Regions from separate parts of the Pantoea dispersa genome, predicted to be linked through region 2. Evidence: predicted binding sites of a transcription regulator. Region 2 holds the regulator's gene; the other holds the start of a gene.
The links. The regulator CRP, encoded in region 2, controls carbon source genes, mostly activating them, when cyclic AMP is high. The targets are predictions, from matches to a motif close to ATGTGANNNNNNTCACAT.
Positions count from the first base shown of each region.

Region 1: K7H94_RS09620 (sugar transporter) is a predicted target of CRP. The motif match lies at 2,838-2,855, and genes of this name have one in related genera.

Region 1 is NZ_CP082346.1:2,079,813-2,087,186, forward strand. Features, by position in the region: gene K7H94_RS09605 (LysR family transcriptional regulator) at 1-810, opposite strand, end outside; gene K7H94_RS09610 (MFS transporter) at 905-2,161, shown strand; gene K7H94_RS09615 (hypothetical protein) at 2,330-2,581, shown strand; gene K7H94_RS09620 (sugar transporter) at 2,907-4,091, shown strand; gene rhaM (L-rhamnose mutarotase) at 4,144-4,458, opposite strand; gene rhaD (rhamnulose-1-phosphate aldolase) at 4,448-5,290, opposite strand; gene K7H94_RS09635 (L-rhamnose isomerase) at 5,302-6,558, opposite strand; gene rhaB (rhamnulokinase) at 6,542-7,374, opposite strand, start outside.
Region 2 is NZ_CP082346.1:293,367-300,740, forward strand. Features, by position in the region: gene argD (bifunctional acetylornithine/succinyldiaminopimelate transaminase) at 1-273, shown strand, start outside; gene K7H94_RS01305 (YccS/YhfK family putative transporter) at 270-2,345, opposite strand; gene crp (cAMP-activated global transcriptional regulator CRP) at 2,404-3,036, opposite strand; gene K7H94_RS01315 (OsmC family protein) at 3,341-3,745, shown strand; gene K7H94_RS01320 (phosphoribulokinase) at 3,816-4,685, opposite strand; gene K7H94_RS01325 (YheU family protein) at 4,747-4,965, opposite strand; gene K7H94_RS01330 (hydrolase) at 4,968-5,984, opposite strand; gene K7H94_RS01335 (LysE family translocator) at 6,045-6,647, shown strand; gene K7H94_RS01340 (LacI family DNA-binding transcriptional regulator) at 6,649-7,374, opposite strand, start outside.

The DNA of each region.
Region 1 (7,374 bases), 1.8 Mb from region 2:
CTCAGAAATGGCATCGCTTTCCTGTAGCGGAATCCAGGCGACTTCCGCCAGTCGCGCGCGGGCAAACGAGGCGGGTAAAATCGACACGCCCAGCCCGGTTGCCACCAGACCGAGTATCGTCATGGCTTCACCCACTTCCTGGGTAATGTAAGGTTTGATTTGGTAGCGATGCAGCAGCGCCAGAATTTCACCGTACAGGGCCGTGCCGCCCTGCGCATCAAAGAAAACAAAAGGTTCGCTGGCTAACGCCCGGATGCTAATCGACGTCGTCTGTGCCAGCGGATGGGCGTGGTGCACCACTGCGCACAGCGGTTCACGCAGCAACAGGCGGTGCTGAAGATCCTCCGGCAGCGGCGTATTGCGCATGACGCCCAGGTCGAGTCGCCCTTCGTGCAGCGGCGCCAGCTGCTGCCGCGTGTTGTACTCCTGCATCTGAATATGCACGTCCGGCCAGCGCTGCCGATAGTGATACAGCGCATCCGACACCAGTCCGGTAAACGGCGCCGAGGAGGTAAAGCCGATGCGCAGCTCTCCCTGCTGACCGTGATGAATGCGCGCCGCGCGCCCGGTCGCCTGTTCCACCTGCAATAAAACCGCGCGCGCATCCTGTAAAAACGACTGGCCGGCCGGCGTGAGCTGTACGCTGCGATTAGTGCGGGTCAGCAGCTGCGCGTCCAGTGCCTGTTCCAGTTGCAGGATCTGCTGACTGAGCGGCGGCTGAGAAATGTGTAGCCGCTGCGCGGCGCGGCCAAAGTGCAGCTCTTCCGCAACGGCAATAAAGTAGCGCAGATGGCGCAGCTCAATCATCATATCTTAAACGTCTCATTTGAGATTATTAATATATTGTACAACCTATTTAGCCTTTCCTACAGTATTCAGACATTTGCTGAATTGAGGATGTACTGTGAGTCGCTCTTCCCAGGCTGTGACGCTTGATGAGGACAGCTTGTCCACGAAGCCTGTCACCGCCGATACCGCTACTGAATGGATTGAACGTGGATCGCCGCAGTTTTTGCGCGTGACGCTGGCGCTGTTCTCTGCCGGTCTTGCCACTTTCGCCCTGCTCTATTGCGTACAACCGATTCTGCCGGTGCTGTCACAGCAGTTTGGCGTGACGCCTGCCGAAAGCAGTATTTCGCTGTCGCTCTCCACCGGGCTGATGGCGCTGGGCCTGCTGTTCACCGGCCCGCTGTCAGATGCGATTGGACGTAAATCGGTAATGGTGACCGCGCTGATGCTGGCGGCGATTTGTACGCTGATCTCCGCCACCATGAGCAGCTGGCAGGGGATTCTGCTGATGCGCGCGCTGACCGGTCTGTCGCTCAGTGGCGTCGCGGCGGTGGGCATGACTTACCTGAGCGAAGAGATGCATCCGCGGGTCATCGCCTTCTCCATGGGGCTGTACATCAGCGGTAACTCGATTGGCGGCATGAGCGGTCGTTTACTCTCCGGTGTACTGACCGACTTTTTCTCGTGGCGTATTGCCATTGGCGTCATTGGCTGCTGTGCGCTGGCTGGCGCGCTGATGTTCTGGAAAATTCTGCCTGCGTCGCGCCATTTTCGCCCTGCCTCGCTGCGGCCACGCAGTCTGCTGATCAACTTCCGCCTGCACTGGCGCGACAAAGGGTTGCCGCTGCTGTTTGCCGAAGGCTTTCTGCTGATGGGCGCGTTTGTCACGCTGTTTAACTACATCGGCTACCGTCTAATGAGCGCGCCGTGGTCACTGAGCCAGGCGGTGGTCGGGCTGCTGTCCGTGGTATATCTCACCGGTTCGTGGAGCTCGCCAAAAGCCGGCGCGATGACCAGCCGCTTTGGTCGCGGTCCGGTGATGACGGGCGCCACGGCGATCATGCTGGCCGGTCTGCTGCTGACCGCCTTTAATTCGCTGTGGCTGATTCTGCCGGGCATGATGCTGTTCACTGCCGGCTTCTTTGCCGCCCATTCGGTGGCCAGCGGCTGGATTGGACCGCGTGCGCGCCGGGCGAAAGGCCAGGCATCATCACTTTACCTGTTCAGCTACTACGTGGGCTCCAGCGTGGCCGGCACCCTCGGCGGCGTATTCTGGCACCGCTACGGCTGGCCGGGCGTGACCCTGTTTATCAGCGCCCTGCTGGTGCTGGCACTGCTGGTTGGCCTGCGTTTACAGGGCCGCAAACTGTAATACCCTTCATCGTTAGCGCGGGACCTCAGCGTCCCGCCTGCTCCGCTGGATTCGAATAATCAGGCATTCGCGCCGTACCACTTAAAACAAAATAGCAATTCATCGCTATAATTCGTTCTATTCCAATAATACATAGACTTATTTTTTACACAGCAATGAGGTAGTCAGATGGAGCTTTACTATTATGTCGATAAGCATGCCGGTTATAACGACAATCATGTGGTGCATGCGAAGGGCTGTCCGTTCCTGCCATCCGACGGCGGTCGTCGTTTTCTCGGGACTTTTTACACGCCCGGGGCCGCAATCCAGCAGGCGCGTAAATTTTACGCCACTGCGTTGGGCTGCGAACACTGCTGCCCGGTGGGCGTAAAAAAAAATCCGCCCCACAACTTTAGCGTGGCACTAAAGCATATGGCGTGACTCTGATAATCCTGGTCTGAACCGCACCCGCCCGCACGGTACCCGCCCTCAGCACGGCTAAGCGATTTTTCTATTACAGAAACACCTGACTTAGCCTGTGCTGGTACGGCAGACTCGCGGGCCGGCAGCACGCTGGCGCAGCAGCTCCCCATAACCGCAGGCTATTTACCACGCTCAGCGCGATAAGAAATATTCAGTGATAAAACCCGGGTTAACGGTTTTCATCGGCTGACTAATGCTCCACAATAGCGGAAATTTGTGATCGAGGTCACTTTACCGGGTGCGTTCCTGCCCCCTCACTCGTCGTGTAGCCGATTTGAATTCAATGCAATCAACAACCGTTTCCCGTAAAACAGCCTGGCTGCGCGTGGTGCTGCTGGCTATCGCTGCTTTTGTCTTCAATACCACCGAATTTGTGCCGGTTGGCCTGCTGTCGGACATCGCCAGCAGCTTTGCAATGAAAACCGCTGATGTCGGTATCATGCTGACCATCTATGCCTGGGTCGTGGCGCTGTTATCGCTGCCGTTAATGCTGCTGACGCGCAACGTCGAGCGCCGCCTGCTGCTGGCCATCCTGTTTATTCTGTTTGTTGCCAGCCACCTGTTATCGGCCGTAGCGTGGGATTTCACATCGCTGGTGCTGTCGCGCATTGGTATTGCGCTGGCGCACGCGGTGTTCTGGTCGATCACCGCCTCGCTGGCGATTCGCGTTGCGCCGGCCGGCAAGAAAACCCAGGCGTTGAGTATGCTGGCCACGGGCACGGCGCTGGCGATGGTGCTGGGCGTGCCGATTGGTCGTATTGTGGGTCAGTATCTGGGCTGGCGTACCACCTTTGGTATGATCGGCCTGTCAGCGCTGGTACTGCTGATTATGCTGGTGCGGATACTGCCGCGCCTGCCGAGTGAGCACACCGGTTCACTCAGCAGCGTGCCGATGCTGTTTCGCCGCCCGGCGCTGGTGGCGATGTACATTCTGGTCACCGTCGTGGTGACCGCGCACTACACCGCTTACAGCTATATCGAGCCGTTTATGCAGGTGGTAGCCAGCGCTGATGAGAACTTCACCACCCTGTTACTGCTGCTGTTCGGCTCAGCCGGCATTCTGGGCAGCATTCTGTTCAGTACGCTGGGCAATAAATTCCCGTCCGCGCTGCTGATCGCCGCCATTGCGCTGATTACCCTGTGTATGGGTCTGCTGGTGTTTGCTGCGGTACGCCCGGCAGCAATTACCGTGCTGAGTATTATCTGGGGAATGGCAATGATGATGATCGGCCTGGCGATGCAGGTGCGCGTGCTATCGCTGGCACCGGACGCCACCGACGTCGCCATGTCGCTGTTTTCCGGTATTTATAACATCGGCATCGGCGCAGGCGCGCTACTCGGTAACCAGGTCAGTCTGCATCTGCAGATGGCAGACGTGGGCAACGTAGGCGCAATCATTGGCCTGGCTGGACTGTTCTGGTGTATCGCCATTTTCCGCCGTTATCCGCAGCTGCGCTCCAACGGCTAGTGCGTTTGGCAGTTAGCGGCGCCCCTGGCGGCGCCGCTACTGACATGGACGGCTAAGGCAGGAAAAACATCTGCTGTAATGCTTTGCTCACCGGGCTGTTGTCAGGATTTGATGGCATCAGGTCACGCATTGACGCCCACCAGCTCTGACACACCTCAGTTTGCGCTACAGCCTGCCAGCGCGCTTCGGACTCAACCTCGACGCTGGCAAACAGCAGGTTGCGTTCAGCATCCAGCCAGATCGCGTAGTTATGGGCGCCATGCGCTTTCAGCGTCCGTTCCAGCTCCGGCCAGATTGGCGTGTGACGGCGCTGATACTCCGCATGGCAGTGCGCATAGACCTGCATGACGAACGCTTTACGCAACATCACTGCGCTCCGCCTGCAGCGCCGCCGGCCACGGCTTCACGTTAAAGCGTTCGCCCAGCGCAATCAGCTGTTCGGTGGTGATGCTCTGACGAATGCCGCCCATCGACAGCGCCATAACCACCACCTGCGATGACTTCTCAGCGGTATCAATCAGACCAAAGGTTTCGTCGAGCGTCGGTCCGGCGCCAAAGATTCCGTGGAAAGGCCACATCACCAGGCTATGACTGGCCATCGCTTCTGCCGTCGCCTGACCAATGCCATCGGTACCCGGTACCATCCAGGGCAAAATGCCGACGCCATCGGGGAACACCACCAGGCACTCGGTGCTGCCCTCCCACAGCAGGCGGGTAAAGCGCGCCGCATCCAGATCCACCACATAGCTGAGCGCCATAAAGTGGGTGGCGTGACAGTGCATAATCACCCGGTCCGCGCCGTGGCTCAGTGCCTTGCGTACGCTGTGTGACTGAAAGTGCGCCGCCAGCTCGGACGTTGGCAACCCTCCGTTGCTGAGCCCCCAGTGAATTTTGTACGACAGCCCTTTGTCATCCACCTGCAGCAGCACCAGACTGTCTGCCGGATCGAGCTGCACGTTGCGAAAGAACTTCCCGGAGCCGGTCACCAGGAACCAGTCGTTGGCCAGCGCGGGCGCCGGCTTGCTCAGTTCAATACAGCGCGGTGCCGGATAAAAATCGCTGGCATACGCGCTGACCTCTTCCGGCAACAGACGCAGACTGACGTTGCCGCCGTTACGTTCATCCCAGCCTTTCAGCCACATGTCACTGGTGGCTTTAACCATGTCGCGCACAAACCACGCGGAGAGAATTGTTTGCATGAATCGATTCCTTAACGTTGACGCAGCACGTGTTGTTCGTAGTGACGGACTTCGCTCAGCCAGCTGGCATCGGCTGGCACATCGTGGCGCAGGCACCACGCTTCCCATACCGCCTGCCACGGCAGCGACTTCTGCTCTTCAAGCAGCGCCAGCCGGGCGGTGAAATCCCCATCACGCTCCCGCTGACGCAGCTGTTCGCCCGGCTCCAGCAGCGCCCGCAACAGGGCTTTTTGGGTATTGCGCGTACCGATCACCCAGGCGGCAATGCGGTTGATCGAGGCATCGAAGAAGTCGAGACCGATGTGCACCCTGTCGAACAACTTTTGACGGACGATCTCACAGGCAATCGCCTGGGTTTCATCATCCAGCAGCACCACGTGATCGCTGTCCCAGCGGACCGGACGGCTGACGTGCAACAGCAGGCGCGGCACAAACAGCATGGCGCTGGAGATTTTGTCGGAGATCACTTCGGTAGGATGGAAGTGGCCGGCATCCAGCGTCAGCGCGGTCTGGCGGCTGGTGGCGTAACCGAGGCAGAACTCACTGGAACCCACGGTGTAACTCTCCGCGCCAATGCCAAACAGTTTGCTTTCCACTGCATCAATGTGGTGCTGCGGATTCAGCGGTTCGCGGATGATCTCATCCAGCGCGCTGGCGAGACGCTGGCGCGGCGCGAGGCGATCGACGGTGAGATCTTTCATGCCGTCCGGCACCCAGATATTCATGACTGACGGCGTGCCCAACTGCTCGCCAAACCAGGCGGAAATACGGCGGCTGGCGGTGCAGTGGTCGATCCAGAACTGGCGAATGCCCGGATCGGCATGCGACAGCGTAAACCCGTCTGCGCTAAGCGCATGAGAAAAACAGGTTGGGTTAAAATCCAGCCCCAGCTTTCTGCTTTTCGCCCACTCCAGCCAGTTGCTGAAGTGCTGCGGCTCAATCGCATCACGTTCTACCGGGCGGTCGCTCTCAAGGTAGATGGCGTGCAGGTTGAGGCGTTTCGCACCGGGGATCAGCGACATCGCTTTGTCGAGATCGGCACGCAGTTCAACCGCGTTGCGCGCCCGCCCCGGATAGTTGCCGGTCGCCTGAATGCCGCCGGTGAGCGCCCCCTGCGGATTCTCAAACCCACGTACATCGTCGCCCTGCCAGCAGTGCATCGACACCGGAATGGTATCCAGTTGTGCCATCACCTGTTCCACATCTACCCCAATGGCGGCGTAGCGTTGTCTGGCCAGTTCAAAGGCCTGTTCAATAAGCTTTGTCATATGCAAGTTCCTTAGCAGGTAGGCTCAGCGCCGCAAAGCGAGCCTGATGGGCCGCAAAGACGCTGTGATTCAGCGGGATAAATTTTTCTAACGGGAAATTGTGGCGGATGCAGCGGCGTAAATCGGCCACGTCGCGCAACTCACCCAGCGCGATCAGCTGGCAGCCGATGTTGCCAAGCGTCGAGGCTTCCACCGGACCGGCAAACACCGGCAGCTGGCAGGCATCGGCGCACAGCTGGTTAAGTAGCGGATTCTGGCAACCGCCACCGACGATATGTAACTGACGCAGCGCAGCGCCGCGCAGGTCGCTAAGCTCCTGCAGCGTCTGCGAATAGAGCAGCGCCAGGCTGTCAAAGATGGTGCGCGCCAGCGCCGCCGGGCTGTGCGGCACGGGCATCGCCTGTTCGGCGCAGGCGTTCTGGATCTCCTGCACCATACTGGCCGGATTAATGAAACGGTGATGATTAGGGTGAATCAGGGCGCGGCAGGCCGGTTCCCGCGCGGCGTCGGCAATCAGCGCAGTGAGATCGCTGATGTGCAGTTCGCTGCACACCCGCTGCAACAGCCACAGGCCCATGATGTTTTTCAGCACCCGATAGCCTTCCGCACCGCCCTCATTGGTCAGATTAGCCTGCAGCGCCGCCTCGCTGACGCAGGGCTGCAGGCTTTCGATGCCGATCAGCGACCAGGTGCCGGAGCTGAGATAGGCAGCATCGTCCTGCTCCAGCGGCGTGGCCAGCACCGCGCTGGCGGTATCATGGGTGGCGACGGCGATCACCGGAATGCGCTGGCCGCTGGCGTTGCGCCAGTAACCGA
Region 2 (7,374 bases):
GAGCAGTTTGTCTCGGCGCTGCAGAAGATCAATCAGCAGTTCGATATCTTCAGTGAAATTCGGGGCAAAGGGCTGCTGCTGGGTGCCGTACTCAACGCGCAGCACGCCAGCAAAGCGCGCGATATCCTCAACGCTTCCGCCGCTGAAGGTCTGATGGTACTGACCGCCGGCAGCGATGTGATTCGCTTTGTGCCGTCGCTGGTGATTGAGCCAACCGATATCGCAGAAGGCATGGCGCGCTTCGCCCGGGCGATCGCGAAAGTCCTGAACTAACCTTTCGGCTTCAGCACGCTGAGCCAGCGGCCGTGATGCGGGCGCTGGCTCCACGCCAGTGAAGAAATGGTGTGCATCACATTGAGGTGCTGCAGAATGCGCTTCACATGCTGTTCGACAATCGTCACCGGCCCCTCATTCAGATTCTCCGGCGCTTCCAGAATATTGCTGTCGTTGCCCGGCCCGTCGTAAGCCAGCCGCTGCTGACAGCGCTGCAGCGCGATTTCACAGGACTGCAAATAGCGCTCCGCCAGCTTTGGCGTCAGCATGGTGTGCTCGCGCGCCAGAATGGTCATGGCGTTGATGTGCTCGACGATAAACTGGCTGTGAGTCACCCACAGGCGCATATCTTTCAGATACTGGAAGTTAAAGCCCGGCTCGGTGGACGCCTGGTTGAGCGAGTTAAACAGCGCGTTGTGCGCCTGGTTAACCTTGACGCGCTGATACGCCAGCTTCTCCGGCGCCTGCTCCGGACCGAGCAGCAGGCGCAGCGCCTCCTGATACGCTTCCAGCGCGTCGTGCGCGTTATTGCGCAGCAGCCCGCTCTGCCATTGCGGCCATAGCCAGATCATGCCGGCGAAGGCAATCAGGCAGCCCATCAGCGTATCCATCATGCGCGGCAGCAGAAACTGCGCGCCGTTCAGCGACAGCAGCTGCAGCGAATACACCGCCGTTACGGTAAAGCCAATCATCGACCAGCCATAATATTTACGCGTGATCAGATAGCTGGCGAGCGTGATGACCAGCATGGTCAGCAGGGCAATCGACTCCGGAACAGCAAAGCGCAGCGACGCCGCGGCGATCAGCAAGCCGGCGAAGGTGCCGAGCGCGCGGTGCTGAATGCGCACGCGCGTGGCGCTGTAGCCGTTCTGGCTGACAAACATGATGGTCATCAGAATCCAGTAGGGCTTGGGAATATTGAAGAACAGCGCCAGCGCGCTGCCGAACATCAGCATCACGGCGAAGCGCGCCGCCGTCCGCAGCGCGGCAGATTTTAGCGACAGGTAGCTGCGCAGCGCCGGCAACAGCGGCAGGCGGCGCTGGCGATCGGCCATCAGGTCGCGGGTATACAGCGGCTTCTGCGTGCGCAGCACGCGCGCAATGCGGCTGAAATGGTAGAGGCAGAAATTACCGACCGGATTATCCGGGTGCTGCCGGGCAATTTTCTCCAGCGCGCCGAGCGGCTTCTCCATGTGGAAGCGTTCCGGCAGCTGGTGATAGAGAATGGCATCGGCCAGCACGCGCAGCCGTGCCGAAATGATTTTCGCGTTCCAGCGGATCACCGCCTCGGCGTGGCTCTGCTCCACCAGCTTTTGCACCTCTTCCGGCTGGTGCAGGCTGACCGAGATGTGCTCCTGCAGATCGAGCGCAACCTGAAAGGCGCGCGTCAGGCGTTTATGACTGTTATCACGGCTGGCGGACAGCATATGCATTTGCTGGTAGCAGGTGGTGATCAGATCGACCGCTTTCTGCTGGCGCGCCAGTAGCGGCGGCAGCGCTTTTTCCGGATCGGTCAGCTGCGTCAGCAGGGTGTATTTGGCGTCGCAGTAATCGGCCAGCTCGCGGTACAGCAGGCTAAGGGTCTCGCGCATCGGCTGCTCTTTCCACAGCCAGAACCAGAACCAGTTAAACAGCCCGTACCACAGCGTCCCGCCGATATACAGCAGCGGCGGGACCCACATAGGCATACGGCCGACGAGGCTTAAGGTAAAGATGGCGGCGATCAGCGTGCCGGGCAGCAAACGGCCATGCAGCGGGCTGATTTCACCGGTCACGCCCACCAGCAGCGGTAACACCAGCAGAATCAGCGGCAGCGGCACAGCGTAAGCCGTGAGGTACTGAATCAGAAAACTGCCGCTGGCGAACAGTGCGCCGCCGACAATCAGCCGTTTGAAGAACCGCTTGTGTGGCGTATCCAGACCGGCGATGTTGCAGCAGGCCGGCACCAGGGAGAACAGCAGCCCTTTTTGCAGATCGCCAAACAGCCAGCCGAGCGCCACAGGCAGGCACAGCACCAGCGTTTGCCGCAGCGCATAGTTAACTTCCGGATGATAGATGATTCGACGCCACATCAGCTCATCGTAAACAGAAACGGCGCGATGTTGCCATCACGCCGTGGGTGAGAAGAAATCAGCGGGTGCCGTAAACGACGATGGTTTTGCCGTGTGCGGAGATCAGGTTCTGATCTTCCAGCATTTTCAGGATACGACCCACGGTTTCGCGTGAGCAGCCCACGATCTGACCAATCTCCTGACGGGTGATTTTAATCTGCATACCGTCCGGGTGGGTCATGGCATCAGGCTGTTTCGCCAGGTTGAGCAGCGTTTGCGCGATACGGCCGGTCACATCGAGGAAGGCAAGGTTGCCGACTTTTTCAGATGTTACCTGCAGGCGACGCGCCATCTGCGCCGACAGGCGCATTAAAATATCCGGATTGACCTGAATCAGCTGACGGAATTTTTTGTAGGAAATTTCAGCCACTTCGCAGGCGGTTTTCGCACGTACCCAGGCGCTACGCTCCTGGCCCTCTTCAAACAGGCCGAGCTCACCGATGAAATCCCCCTGATTGAGGTAGGAGAGAATCATCTCTTTGCCTTCTTCATCTTTAATCAGTACCGCGACGGAACCTTTCACGATGTAGTACAGCGTTTCCGCTTTCTCACCCTGATGGATGAGGGTGCTTTTGGATGGATATTTGTGAATATGGCAATGGGACAGGAACCATTCGAGTGTAGGGTCTGTTTGCGGTTTGCCGAGAACCATTCGCTATTATCCTCTGTTGTAATCGTGCCCAAAATACAGGGGGCAGTTTTCCCTGTCAGGCGGTGAAATCGTCCAGCGTTTCCCGTGAGGGACAGTTATTCGGGGGTGGATTCGTAAGCGATGCTTTTGATTCGTCCCGCTTTCGTCTTTCGTGACGAAAATATTTTCAGCACTGTTTGTAGCATAGCTTTTGCAACCTGTCTCCTGTTGTCTCGCTTCAGCAGGTGGGGGATGCGTCTGCATTGCTGTTTGTCAGGTGAAAGCGTACTCTGGCGGCAAAACCGCCGCTTCAGGAGAAAGAATAATGCAGGCACGAGTGAAATGGGTGGAAGGGCTGACCTTTCTCGGAGAATCCTCATCCGGTCATCAGGTATTAATGGACGGCAATTCCGGTGATAAAGCGCCCAGCCCGATGGAGATGGTGTTGATGGCTGCGGGCGGCTGCAGCGCGATTGACGTGGTGTCGATTCTGCAAAAGGGGCGCAACGATGTCGCCGATTGTGAAGTCAAACTGACCTCAGAACGCCGCGAAGAAGCGCCACGCATTTTTACGCATATCAATCTGCATTTTATTGTCAGCGGCAAAGCGCTGAGCGATAAAGCGGTGGCGCGCGCGGTGGATCTGTCCGCGGAGAAGTACTGCTCGGTCGCGATCATGCTGGGCAAGGGCGTCGAGATAACGCACAGCTACGAAGTCGTCGAACTGTAATCCAGCCGGGAGCGCGGCCCTGCGCTCCCGATCTCATTACCTCCCGGCGAAACTGGCGCGTTAGCCTGCGCTATTCAATGCGTTTTCCTTCAATCAACCGCTGCACCAGCGGCGTCATGATTAACTCCATCGCCAGTCCCATCTTGCCGCCCGGCACCACCAGCGTATTCATGTGGGAAATAAACGAGCCCTGGATCATCGCCAGTAAATAAGGAAAAGCGATGCCCTCCAGGCCGCGAAAATGGATCACCACAAAGCTCTCATCCAGCGACGGGATCTCACGCGCGGCAAACGGGTTCGAGGTATCCACGGTCGGCACGCGCTGGAAGTTGAGGTGCGTGCGGGAAAACTGCGGCGTGATGTAGTTGATGTAGTCTTCCATCGAACGCACCACCGAATCCATCACCGCTTCGCGCGAATGGCCGCGCTCGCTGGTGTCGCGCACCAGTTTCTGAATCCACTCCAGATTAACAATCGGTACCACGCCAACCAGCAGATCGACATGTTCCGCCACGTTATGCTGCTGCGTCACCACGCCGCCGTGCAGGCCTTCATAGAACAGCACATCGGTGTTTTCCGGCAGCGGCTGCCACGGTGTAAACGTGCCTGGCACCTGATTCCACGGCACCGCTTCATCGTAGGTGTGCAGATATTTGCGCGACTGGCCGAGTCCGCTCTGACCATAGTCGCGGAAAGTCTGCTCCAGTAGGCCGAAGTCGTTGGCTTCCGGGCCAAAGTAGCTGATGTGACGCCCGAGGTCGCGCGCCTTACGAATCGCCATGTCCATTTCCGGACGGGTATAGCGATGGAAACTGTCGCCTTCTACTTCCGCCGCGTGCAGATCCAGCTGCTGGAAAATTTTACGGAAGGCGAGACTGGTGGTGGTGGTTCCGGCGCCGCTGGAACCGGTAACGGCTATGACTGGATGCCTGGCTGACATAACAGCGCTCCCTGTGAAGTCCGGCGATGAGCATTGTTACCACGAATTGCCGCCTGACGCATTAGCCGCGAAATTCACGCCGCGGCATAATATTGACCGATTCATGCAATTCTGACCACACCAGTACCACCTCGCCCTGCTTGAGCTGGCGGCGCACGTCGGCCACTTTCTGCGTCAGGCTGCGCTCCTGCTCGCCATAATCGGTGCCTTCACGCAGCACAAAACTTTCTATCAGGTTTTCCAGCGTTGTCGGGTCGAGTTCTTGCCAGGGAATAATCACAATTACATATCCAGATAAGTTGAGAGCCAGTCCGGCACGCGCTGCTCCAGCCACATTTTGGGTCGCAGCAGGCTGCCGCTCACGAAGCCGACGTGACCGCCTTGCTGCGTCAGCTGATACTCAATTGTGGCAGACAACTGCTGCGGCTGCGGGATCACCGCATCGGTCATAAAGGGATCATCTTTAGCATGGATGATCAGCAGCGGCTTGCGCACGCCGGTCAGCAATGGCATGGCGCTGGCGCGCTGATAATAGTCGCGCGCATCAATAAAACCGTGGGCGCGGGCGGTAATCGCATCATCAAACTCACGCAGCCGGCGGAAGGCGCGCAGCTGCGTCAGATCGACCGGCAGCGTGCCCGGCCAGGCGCGCAGTTTGCGCGTGGCGTTTTTCTTCAGCTGGGTCAGCAGGTAGTGCTGATAAAAGCGTGAAAAGCCCACGTCCAGCTTCTGGCTGCACGGCTCCAGCGCCAGCGGCGCGGAGATGGCGACCGCGGCATCCAGCGGGGCCGACGTGCCCTGCAGCCCCAGCAGACAGGCCAGCATATTGCCGCCGAGCGAAACGCCGACCGCCGCCGTTGGCACCGTGCCCCATTCGCGCTGCAGCCAGTGCAGAAAATAGGTCGCATCTTCAGTTTCACCGGAGTGATAGATGCGCTGCAGACGGTTAGGCTCGCCGCTGCAGCCGCGGAAGTGCATGATCACCGCCAGCCAGCCGCGCGCCTGACACGCCTGCATCAGCCCATGGGCATACGGGCTGCGGAAACTGCCTTCCAGCCCGTGGAACAGCACCATGCGCGGCTTGTGACGTGCCTGTGCCGGATCTTCGCTCCACGCCAGATCGACGAAGTCGCCGTCCGGCAGATCGAGGCGCTGCCAGTGCGGGCGCAGCGTGACGCGCCGGCGCAGCAGGCGCGGCAGCAGCGTTTGCAGATGCGCATTGCCGAAGCCGCGCAGCGGGGTAAAGCGCTCGCCGCTCGGGCGATCAAAATAGCCTGGGATAGTACTTGTCTGATGCATAACTCGCTGATAGCTTCGATGGGTTGTTCGCTTTTCTGGGTGAGGAGCACCCGAATATACATGGAACTGAGTCTTTTTTTATCAATGCTGGGCTTTCTCTGGGTCGCGGCCATCACGCCAGGGCCCAATAATATGTTACTTACCGCCTCAGGTGCTAATTTTGGCTTCCTGCGCACCTTTCCACTGCTGATTGGTATCATGATTGGCATGCAGGTGATGTTGCTGATGGTGGCGTTTGGCATCGGCAGCCTGATTCTGCTCTATCCCTCACTGCATCTGGTACTGAAAGTGGCCGGTAGCCTCTACCTGCTGTGGCTGGCGTGGAAAATTGCCACCGCCGAATATGAAACGCTGGAAACCGACGATGCCAGCGTGAAGCAGATGCCTTTCTGGCAGGGCGGGTTACTGCAACTGATCAACCCGAAAGCCTGGCTGATGGCGCTGGGTGCGGTCGCCAGCTTTAGCCTTGCCGGCAGCGCCTATCTGCATTCCGTGGTGGCGATCAGCCTCGGTATGGCGCTGGTGAACGTGGTTTCCGGCGTGATCTGGATGGGTTTCGGCTCGCTGATTGGCCGGCTACTGCGCAGCCCGCGCGCGTGGAAAATCTTCAACCTCGCCATGGGTGCGCTGACCGCAGCCTGCGTGCTGTTGATCTGGCACTGAGTCAGCTGGAGGCGCGCTCAATACGCGTCCATGGCAGCACTTCATGCACCACTGCCGCCTGGCGCTGACGGATGCGCGCCAGCAGCAGCTGCACGCTGCGGGCACCCATCTGGTTCATCGGCTGGGCAATGGTGGTCAGCGGCGGGTTGATGCTGCTGGTGAACGGAATGCCGTCAAAACCCACTACCGCCAGATCCTCTGGCACGCGCAGTCCGGCCTCCAGAGCAGCGTGAATCACGCCAACCGCCAGCACGTCTGATACCGCAAACACCGCATCCGGCCGCTCTGGCTGTGTTAGCAGTTCGCGCAGCGCCGCGCTGCCCGCTTCGCAGGAGATGTCGCTGGCGTAAGCGACGCCGTGCCAGTCAAGCCCCAGCTGCGTGATGGCGTCGCGATAGCCGCTTTCGCGCTGGTGCGAATAGAGATAGCGCATATCACAGTTGACCAGCGCAATGCGCTGACGCCCTTTGCCGGCCAGATAATGCACCGTGTCATAGGCCGCCTGACGGTTATCGATGGTGACGCTGGAGGCGTTCACCGAGGGATCGTACTCCGCACACTGCACCCACGGCGCATCACCAATCAACTCTTTCAGTCCCTGCAGGCAGGCCGCGGCGTCCATGGTGATCACCCCATCCACCACTTTGCCGGCCAGCAGTGCCAGATAGGCGGTTTCGCGCCGCAGCTGTGACGCGGAATTACATAACAGGATGTGATAGCCGTGCGC